2 regions of the Enterobacter sp. C3_dUdeg genome follow, and region 1 is predicted to be linked to the other one. Evidence: predicted binding sites of a transcription regulator. Region 1 holds the regulator's gene; the other holds the start of a gene.

What was found. The regulator CRP, encoded in region 1, controls carbon source genes, mostly activating them, when cyclic AMP is high. The targets are predictions, from matches to a motif close to ATGTGANNNNNNTCACAT.
Region 2: AC27FC_RS00820 (CidA/LrgA family protein) is a predicted target of CRP. The motif match lies at 3,570-3,587, and genes of this name have one in related genera.

Annotation. Positions count from the first base shown of each region.
Region 1 covers NZ_BAAKFX010000005.1:41,164-46,224, forward strand. Annotated here, with positions in the region: gene AC27FC_RS14025 (phosphoribulokinase) at 1-609, shown strand, start outside; gene AC27FC_RS14030 (OsmC family protein) at 676-1,080, opposite strand; gene crp (cAMP-activated global transcriptional regulator CRP) at 1,392-2,024, shown strand; gene AC27FC_RS14040 (YccS/YhfK family putative transporter) at 2,082-4,169, shown strand; gene argD (bifunctional acetylornithine/succinyldiaminopimelate transaminase) at 4,166-5,061, opposite strand, start outside.
Region 2 covers NZ_BAAKFX010000001.1:181,341-186,401, forward strand. Annotated here, with positions in the region: gene AC27FC_RS00800 (glutamine synthetase family protein) at 1-452, opposite strand, end outside; gene sanA (outer membrane permeability protein SanA) at 577-1,293, opposite strand; gene cdd (cytidine deaminase) at 1,420-2,304, opposite strand; gene AC27FC_RS00815 (CidB/LrgB family autolysis modulator) at 2,434-3,129, opposite strand; gene AC27FC_RS00820 (CidA/LrgA family protein) at 3,126-3,521, opposite strand; gene AC27FC_RS00825 (type 1 glutamine amidotransferase) at 3,713-4,429, opposite strand; gene AC27FC_RS00830 (AraC family transcriptional regulator) at 4,489-5,061, shown strand, end outside.

The DNA of each region.
Region 1 (5,061 bases):
AAGAGCGGCAAAGGGCAGTCCCGCAAGTATCTGCACACCTATGATGAAGCCGTACCCTGGAATCAGGTGCCGGGAACCTTTACCCCGTGGCAGCCGCTGCCGGAACCCACCGACGTCCTCTTTTACGAAGGATTGCACGGCGGCGTGGTCACGCCTCAACACGACGTGGCGCGCCACGTGGATCTGCTGGTCGGCGTGGTCCCTATCGTTAACCTGGAGTGGATCCAGAAGCTGACGCGCGACATGAGCGAGCGCGGCCATTCGCGAGAGGCGGTGATGGACTCCGTGGTGCGCTCCATGGAGGATTACATTAACTTCCTGACGCCGCAGTTCTCCCGCACCCATATCAACTTCCAGCGCGTGCCGACGGTGGATACCTCGAATCCGTTTGCCGCTAAAAGCATCCCGTCGCTGGACGAGAGCTTTGTGGTGATCCATTTCCGCAATCTCGAAGGCATTGATTACCCCTGGCTGCTGGCAATGCTGCAGGGCTCGTTTATTTCACACATGAATACGTTAGTCGTGCCGGGCGGAAAAATGGGGCTGGCGATGGAGCTCATCATGACGCCGCTGGTGGAGCGACTGATGGAAGGGAAGCAGATCGCGTGAGCATGTTCCCTCTCCCTGTGGGAGAGGGTTAGGGTGAGGGCATCAACACGCACGATGCCCCATCAATCACGCCTCGATCACTTCATACGAATGCGTGATTTTTACCGCTTTCTCCAGCATTAACGCCACCGAGCAGTACTTCTCCGCAGACAGGTCCACCGCACGCGAGACCGCCGCGTCTTTCAGCTCTTTACCGGTGACCACAAAGTGCAGGTTAATATGGGTGAACAGGCGTGGCGCCTCTTCGCGACGCTCTGACGTGAGTTTAACCTCACAATCCGTCACGTCATGACGTCCTTTTTGCAGAATCGACACCACATCAATTGCGCTGCATCCGCCTGCCGCCATCAGCACCATTTCCATTGGGCTGGGTGCTTTATCGCCGGAGTTACCGTCCATCAAAATCTGGTGTCCTGACGCGGACTCGCCCAGGAACGTTAAACCTTCAACCCATTTCACGCGCGCTTGCATATTCATTAACTCCAACGTTGCATTTTTGGTGACAGATTACGCGTGCGTTACATTTATCGCAATGGAAGGCGACCTGCATCATGCTGAAGCGAGACACCAGGAGACACGCGGCGAAAGCTATGCTAAAACACTCAGGATGCTACAGTAATACATTGACGTTACACGTGTATGCAGAGGACATCAAACTTTACTGGCTGCGAAACGTTACGGTAGCCGACTTCCCAGGGTATGGGTAAGAATTCGATTGCAACCCCAGAGTCCGGATGCATCTGATGACTCTGGTGACAGCTTATAACAGAGGATAACAGCGCATGGTGCTTGGCAAACCGCAAACAGACCCGACTCTCGAATGGTTCTTGTCTCATTGCCACATTCATAAGTACCCATCGAAGAGCACGCTGATTCACCAGGGTGAAAAAGCGGAAACGTTGTATTACATCGTTAAAGGCTCGGTGGCAGTGCTGATCAAAGATGAAGAAGGGAAAGAGATGATCCTTTCTTATCTGAACCAGGGCGATTTCATCGGTGAACTGGGCCTGTTTGAAGAGGGCCAGGAACGTAGCGCCTGGGTTCGAGCAAAGACAGCATGTGAAGTGGCTGAAATTTCTTACAAGAAGTTCCGTCAGCTGATTCAGGTTAACCCTGACATCCTGATGCGTCTTTCTTCCCAGATGGCGCGCCGTCTGCAGGTCACGTCAGAGAAAGTGGGTAACCTCGCCTTCCTGGACGTTACCGGCCGTATCGCACAAACCCTGTTGAACCTGGCGAAACAGCCAGACGCCATGACCCACCCGGACGGCATGCAAATTAAAATTACCCGTCAGGAAATTGGTCAGATCGTCGGCTGCTCCCGTGAAACAGTGGGCCGTATCCTGAAAATGCTGGAAGATCAAAACCTGATCTCCGCCCACGGTAAAACCATCGTGGTCTACGGAACGCGTTAATTCCGCTTAAACGGCGTGCCATCGCAAGGTGTCACGCCGTTTTTGTCTCTACTCCCCATGTGGCGCAGGCTGATCTATCACCCGGAAGTTAACTACGCACTGCGACAAACGCTGGTGTTGTGTCTTCCTGTGGCCATAGGCCTGATCCTCGGACATCTTCAACAAGGCCTGCTGTTTTCCCTCGTGCCCGCCTGCTGCAACATCGCCGGTCTGGACACGCCGCATAAGCGTTTTTTCAAACGCCTGATCGTTGGTGGCTGCCTGTTTGCGGGCTGTAGCCTCGCCGTACAACTCCTGCTTGCCCGGGATATCCCGCTGCCGCTGATCCTGACCGTACTTGCGATGACCCTTGGCGTCACGGCGGAAATCAGTTCGCTGCACGCTCGCCTGCTTCCCGCCTCGCTGATTGCGGCCATTTTCACGCTGAGCCTCGCCGGGAACATGCCGGTGTGGGAGCCGCTGCTGATCTACGCCTTGGGGACATTATGGTACTGGCTGTTTAACTGGTTTTGGTTCTGGCTGTGGCGTGAGCAGCCGCTGCGTGAATCCCTGAGCCTGCTCTATGTGCAGCTTGCGGATTACTGCGAAGCCAAATACACCCTGCTCACCCAGCATACCGACCCGGAAAAATCCTTACCGCCGCTGCTGACGCGCCAGCAGAAGGTGGTGGATCTCATAAGCCAGTGCTATCAGCAGCTGCATATGCTCGCCGCCAACAAGAACCACGAGTACAAGCGGCTGCTGCGCACCTTCCAGGTCGGGCTGGATCTACAGGAGCATATCTCCGTAAGCCTTCACCACCCGCAGGAGGTGCAAAAGCTGGTCGAGCGCAGCCACGCCGAAGCGGTGATCCGCTGGAACGCGCAGACCGTCTCGGCACGCCTGCGCGTGCTGGCCGATGATATTCTCTATCACCGTTACCCGACGCGCTTTAACATGGACAAGCAGCTGGGCGCGCTGGAGAAAATCGCCCGCCAGCATCCCGATAACCCGGTCGGCCAGTTTGCCGCCTGGCACTTCAGCCGCATCGCCCGCGTGTTGCGCACGCAGCGCCCGCTTTATCCCCGCGACCTGATGGCGGATAAGCAAAAACGGCTTCCGCTATTGCCCGCGCTCAAAAGCTATCTTTCTCTTAAATCGTCCGCTCTGCGCAACGCCGCAAGGATCAGCGTGATGCTCAGTACCGCCAGCCTGATGGGTATGGCGCTGCACCTGCCGAAACCCTACTGGATCTTAATGACCGTGCTGTTTGTCACCCAGAACGGCTACGGCGCCACGCGGGTGCGTATTCTGCATCGGGCTGGCGGAACGCTGGCCGGGCTGATCATTGCAGGCGTGACGCTGCACTTCCACGTGCCGGAAGGCTATACCCTGGCAGGGATGCTGGCGATTACGCTGGTGAGCTACCTGATTATCCGCAAAAACTACGGCTGGGCGATGGTGGGCTTTACGGTGACGGCGGTATATACGCTGCAGTTGCTCACGCTCAATGGCGAACAGTTTATTGTCGCCAGACTGATTGATACCCTGATCGGCTGCCTGATTGCCTTTGGCGGCATGGTCTGGCTGTGGCCGCAGTGGCAGAGCGGGCTGCTGAGGCAGAACGCCCACGACGCGCTGGAAGCCGACCAGCAGGCTATTCGCCTGATCCTGAGCGACGATCCGCAGCCCTCCCCGCTGGCCTATCAGCGGATGAAGGTCAACCAGGCGCACAACGCCCTGTTTAACTCGCTCAACCAGGCGATGCAGGAGCCGGGCTTTAACTCGCACTATCTGGCAGACATGAAGCTCTGGGTGACGCACAGCCAGTTTATCGTCGAGCACATTAACGCCATGACCACGCTGGCGCGCGAGCACACGATGCTGACGCCGGATCTGGCGCAGCGCTATTTGCAGTCGTGTGAAATTGCGTTGCAGAGGTGCCAGCAGCGTCTGGAGTATGACGCGCCGGGCGAGTCGGGCGACTCAAACATTCTGGAAGCGCCGGAGACGTTGACCCACGGGCCAATGAGCACCCTGGAGCAGCATTTACAGCGCGTTCTGGGGCATCTGAACACCATGCACACCATTTCGTCGGTGGCATGGCGTCAGCGTCCGCATCACGGCATTTGGTTAACGCGCCGGCTAAAGCGAACCGAGTATTAGCCTTTTACGATCTTCTCGACCGCTGCGGCAAAGCGGGTTAAACCGTCTTCGATGTCTTTGTCTTCTACCACCAGCGACGGCGCAAAGCGCATCACGTCAGGCCCGGCATTAAGCACCATCACCCCTTCGTGGGCGGCGGCGTGCAGGAAGTCGCGCGCCCGGCCTTTGTACTGCGGCTTCAGCTCGGCGCCAATCAACAGCCCCATCCCGCGAATTTCGCTGAACACATCGTACTGTTCATCAATCTTTTGCAGGTGTTTTACGAACAGCTCGCGCTTCGCGCTCACGGCGTTCAACACCTCCGGCGTGTTGATAATGTCGAATGCGGCACCCGCCACGGCACTCGCCAGCGGGTTACCGCCGTAGGTGGAACCGTGAGAACCGACGTGGAACGCGGAGGCGATCTCCTGCGTCGTCAGTACCGCACTCACCGGGAAACCGCCGCCGAGCGCTTTGGCGCTGGTCAGGATGTCCGGCGTCACGCCGTAATGCATATAAGCGAACAGATCGCCGGTACGCCCCATCCCGCACTGCACTTCATCAAAGACCAGCAGCGCCTGATGCTCGTCGCACAGCGCGCGCAGCCCTTTCAGGAATTCCGGAGTTGCCGCCGTCACGCCGCCTTCCCCCTGGATCGGCTCGACAACAACGGCGCAGGTATGGTCGTCCATGACCGCTTTCACCGCGTGCAGATCGTTAAACGGCACGTGGACAATGTCGGCCGGTTTCGGGCCAAACCCGTCGGAATACTTCGGCTGGCCGCCAACGGAGACGGTAAAGAAGGAGCGTCCGTGGAAGGCATTGTGGAAGGCGATGATTTTGGTTTTGTACGGGCTGTGGCGCGTTGTCGCGTAGTAGCGCGCCAGCTTAAACGCAGTTTCGTTGGCTTCAG
Region 2 (5,061 bases), on a different contig from region 1:
ACGCGCGGCTCAAGCGGGCAGGGGGTATCGTCACTGTCTTTCATCGTCAGCAGGATCTGCGCATTGTGCTGCGGATCCTGCGGGCAGGGGCGCAGGGAGCCGGCGACCGGCACGCAGAGTCGGTCCGGTTCATCATGAAGTGGGGCGGCGATTTTTCCTTTCTGATCCATCGAGTAGACCGAAAGGGGAAAATAACAGCCTTTTTCCAGGCTCAGCATGCTCTCCACCGACAGACGCTTGCCGCGCATCGTGCCGTTGATATCGTTCAGGTAAACGTCTACATGTTTCGTCTGCGGGTAACGTTCCAGATAATCCGCTACTTCCACTGAAATGTTGTGCTGCAGGGCATCAATTTTTTCATCAAGCCAGAGACCGGAATTGAGTGCGCCAGGAAGTGATAAACCGGGAAAGTTAAAATACGGACGGAGACTTTTGAGGAAAAACGCATTCATTATCGAGTTCATAGTCATTCTTCAATGAAGCCGTAGCGGCAGTGAACTCAGCTTAAAAGAGCCGACGTAAAGGGGGGATAAAAAGCGTCAGGCCCGGCGTAAAGAAAGTATAAAGGCGGTCCTGTTATTTCTCCTTTTTCTGCATATCAAGCAGCTGCTCGGGCGTGACGGCCGGGTAACCCTGCGCGTCTTCCGGCACTTCGTGCATCGCCGGAATCGGCACCAGCGGGCCTAAAAAGCGCGGTTCGCGTTTGAAGATATACAGATCGGCCAGGGCGCCAAACCGCGCGCCGAACTCGCGCACGCGCACGCTCAGCATATCTTTTGGCGACGGCACCGCGTAACACTGCGCCTGAATGCCCATATGCAGCGCGATAAACAGCGCGCGCTCGCAGTGGAAGCGCTGGGTAATGATGATGAAGTCGTTGGTATCGAAGACTTTACGCGTGCGCACGATGGAGTCCAGGGTGCGGAATCCGGCGTAGTCGAGCACGATATCGGCAGGGTCCACGCCCGCGGCAATCAGGTCCTTACGCATCGTCACCGGTTCATTGTAGCTTTGCAGCGCGTTATCGCCGCTCAGCAGCAGGTAGTTCACCTTGCCGCTGTTGTAGGCGTTCAGCGCGCCCTGAATGCGGTAACGGTAATACTGGTTGATCACGCCGGTGCGGTAATACTTGGCGGTGCCGAGCACCACGCCAACCTGACGATAGGGCAGGTCCTGCAGGTCGTCAAAGATGTAGGGGGCGGTTTTCCAGCTCATCCAGCGATCGAGACCCAGCACGATCAACAGCAGTATGCCGACCAGGACAGACAGGCTGTAAAAAACGCGCTTTAACATGGAGATGGCTCGTTCGTGGATGAAATTTAACTCAGGCTACTTTACCCGCCTGGTTAGCGCAAGAAACAGCGACTTAACTGAGGGGTTTTTCAGCAAACTGGCGGGCATTTCTGCCCGCCGGAAGGATTACGCAAGCAGTACGCGGTCAATCGTCGTGCAGCCCAGCGCTTTAAGCGTCGCGGCGGTCGCATCCCACTGAATCAACGGCGCATCGGCAATTTCTGCCAGAATAGCGCGCTGAATGTCCGGATAGTCATAGCCGTTCAGGCTCAGCAGGTTAAGCGCGCCCTGCAGCGGTGGCAGGGTTGGGTTAAACGCGGCGTTTTCCGCGTAGCTGCCGCTAAAGATCCGGCCATCGCGGCACTGCAGCGCCACGCCGCTCGGGGACTTGCTGTACGGCGTGTGGCTTTTGTTGGCCGCGCGAATGGCCGCCTGGCTCAGGTCATCGCCGGACAGGGCGTAACCGTGGTCCTGCTCGTCCATCAGCAGCGTTTTGATCTCCAGATCTTTCGGGCCAAACGCGTCAGGCAGATAATCCCCCAGCGTGTGCGGCGCGCGGCCCGGCAGGTTGATGCGCAGCTGCAGCCCGCTGTTCAGCTCGTTCATAAACTGACGGCAGTGGCCGCAGGGGGTGTAGTTAACGGTAATGGCGCTCAGGGCTTTTTCACCGCGCAGCCAGGCGTGGCTGATGGCGCTCTGCTCGGCGTGAACCGTTTGCTGCATGGTCGCGCCCAGGAACTCCATATTGCCACCGAAGTACCAGGTTCCGCTGACGCCGCGCGCAATGGCCCCGACGTTAAAGTGGGAGAGATCGGCCCGCGCGCAGGCGGCAGCCAGAGGAAGCAGTGCGAAAGCCAGCGCGTCTTCTTCCAGTCCCGTTGCCTGTTTCAGCATCGTGACCTGCTCCGCGGTCAGCAGGGCGGGGAAGTGTGCATCTGCCAGAACGGGAGCCAGGGCTGACTGCAAATTCTCTGCAAGCTGGGCGAAAGCAGCTTGAAAACGTGGGTGCATGGCGTTTGCCTCATAAAGGTTAATGGATCGGTAGTTTACGGAGCCGTCAGGGCTTTATATGTGATCCACTTCTCATTATGTATGCAACTTATGAAATCAAAATGAAATTTGCGCGACGCATCGCAAATTTTAGCCCATCACCGCCAGAATCAGCGGGAAAATGAACGGGGCCAGCAGGGAGGTGATAATCCCGCAGATCACCAGCGCCAGGGAGCTAAACGCCCCTTCCTGATAATCCAGCTCCGCGCAGCGGGCGGTGCCCAGGGCGTGGGAAGCTGTTCCCATCGACAGCCCCCGTGCCGCTTTAGTGTGAATACGCATCCCGTTCAGCAGGGTGTGACCAAACACCGCACCCAGAATACCGACGAAAATGACGCACATCGCGCTGATGGCCGGGATCCCGCCGAGGCTGCCGCCGACCGCCATCGCGATAGGCGTGGTCACCGATTTAGGCAGGATAGAGGCGGCAATTTGCGGGGAGGCCCCCATCAACAGCGCCACCGACGTGCCGGTGATCATCGCCACCAGGCTGCCCACAAAACAGATGGTAATGATGGATTTCCAGCGGGCGCGGATCTGATGGAGCTGCTCGTATAAAGGAAAGGCGAGCGCCACAACGGCAGGCTGCAGCAGGTCGTTTAAAATTTTGCTGCCGGCAAAGTAGCGTTCGTAGGGAATGCCGGTGAGCAGCAGGAACGGAATAATTACCACCATCGCCACCAGCAGCGGGTTCAGCAACGGCATTTTAAAACGTGCGGCAAGCTTGCGCGCGGCGAAGAACACCGCCAGGGTTAACGGCAGCGACCACCAGATATTGGCCATCATTTTTTTGTTTTCTCCCCGACCACGTTACGTTCGCCATGCACCAGATGCGAACTCCAGCTCACCACAAGGAAAACCACCAGCGTACTGACCGCGCAGGAGACCACAATCGGGCCGAACTGGGCCTTGAGCAAATCAAAATACTGCATGACCCCGACGCCGATGGGCACGAAAAGCAGCGCCATGTAGCGAATGAGGACGAAGCAGCCGGGGTTGACCCATTTTGCGGGCAGGATTTGCAGCGCCAGCAAAACGAAGAGGATCAGCATACCGATAATGCTGCCGGGAATGACGATCGGCAGCAGCGACGCGATGAAAATCCCGGCGTACAGGCAGGCGTAAATTAGGACGAATGCGCGCAGATATTGCCAGATAATATTCAATGATTTGCTCATGGTGATAGTCCTTGCTGAAACGCATTCATCATACAATTAAACCTAAAAATGTGCCACGGATCACATCATGAAATTTGAGCATACCAGACATTCCAGAATGGAACGTCTGGTATCACCGCACAGGGGCAGGCTACAGTTTAGAGGAAAGGGCGTGCGGTGGCGAAGTGACGAGCCAGAGAAATGCCACTGAGTCAGGCCTCGCGTTGGGCGGCGAGTTTATCCAGAAAAGAAAACAGCACCTGGTTCATTTCGCGATAATCATGCGAGCGTAGTTTTTCCGCCGTTTCGACAAAACGAAATTCAGCCGCGCGGCTGAGATCGTTCTGCGAATGTTCAATCAGCAGCTCAACCACCTCCGGCGTCAGTTCCATATGACACTGAAAACCGTAAACCCGTTCGCCATATTGCACGATCTGACGGGGGCAGCCCTCGCTGTAAGCCAGCACTTTAGCCTGCGGCGTCAACCCTGGCATGTCGTTATGCCAGTGTCCGACGTTCAGCTCGTGGCCAAAATCCTCAAACAGCGGGTTCGCCTTGCCAGCATCTGTGAGCCTGACGGGAAATTTGCCGATCTCTTTTTCCGGGCTATGGCAAAACGCTGCGCCCAGCGCTTCACCGATAAGCTGCGAGCCCAGACAAACGCCAATCACCGTTTTACCTGCCTCTATTGCGCGGCCGATGAGCCGCATTTCCGCCTGCGCGTCAAACCAGGGGCACTCCTGAAGCGTGGTGGCAGGTGACTGCGGGCCTCCCATGATGATAAGCAAGTCTGTGCTCTGCAGATCCTCGGGTAACGGATCGCCCTGATAAACTCTGGAGTAGCTCATACTACAGCCGCGATTTTCCCCCCAGACTTCATATGCGCCTGGCGCTTCGAAATATTCATGAATGATAAAATGAATGTGCATTGCGTCTCTCTCCGGTTACGTGTACAAGCAGCATCATAAGAGGAAGGGAGGAATGTGAAATGCCAACCGTTATCGATAAAACGCCAATTCACGACGATGCCATCGGATGGTCCAGAGGGGCTATTAGCTATACGCGCGGCGAAGTGGATCCCCCTCACCAGCATCCACAGGGGCAACTTTTGTTTGCCATCAAAGGGGTGATGCTGGTCGAAACCGGCAATAAGCGTTGGGTCATACCGCCACAGCGCGCGCTCTGGATCCCTCCCTTTCAGGAGCATACCTACAGCGTGTTATCCGCAACGGAGCTCCGCGCGGTCTGGTTTAGCCCCGCGCTGATATCGCAATGCCGATCTTTTAAACGGAAAGAAGAGGTTCACGTGATTATGGCGACGGCGTTGTTCAAAGAGCTGATTGCCGGGCTGTTCAGTGCGCAATACCGGCCAGCCAGCCAGCGCAGCATGGCCGTTTTGCTGCTCGAAATCCTCAGCGAGGCGCAGCAGATTTCGGCCGAATTACCGATGCCCGTGGATGAGCGGTTACATCGCGTTGCCTGTGACATCATTGCCAGCAATTTCTGGGACGTTTCGATGGACAGGCTGGCGGAACAGGCCGCGATGTCTGAACGCACATTC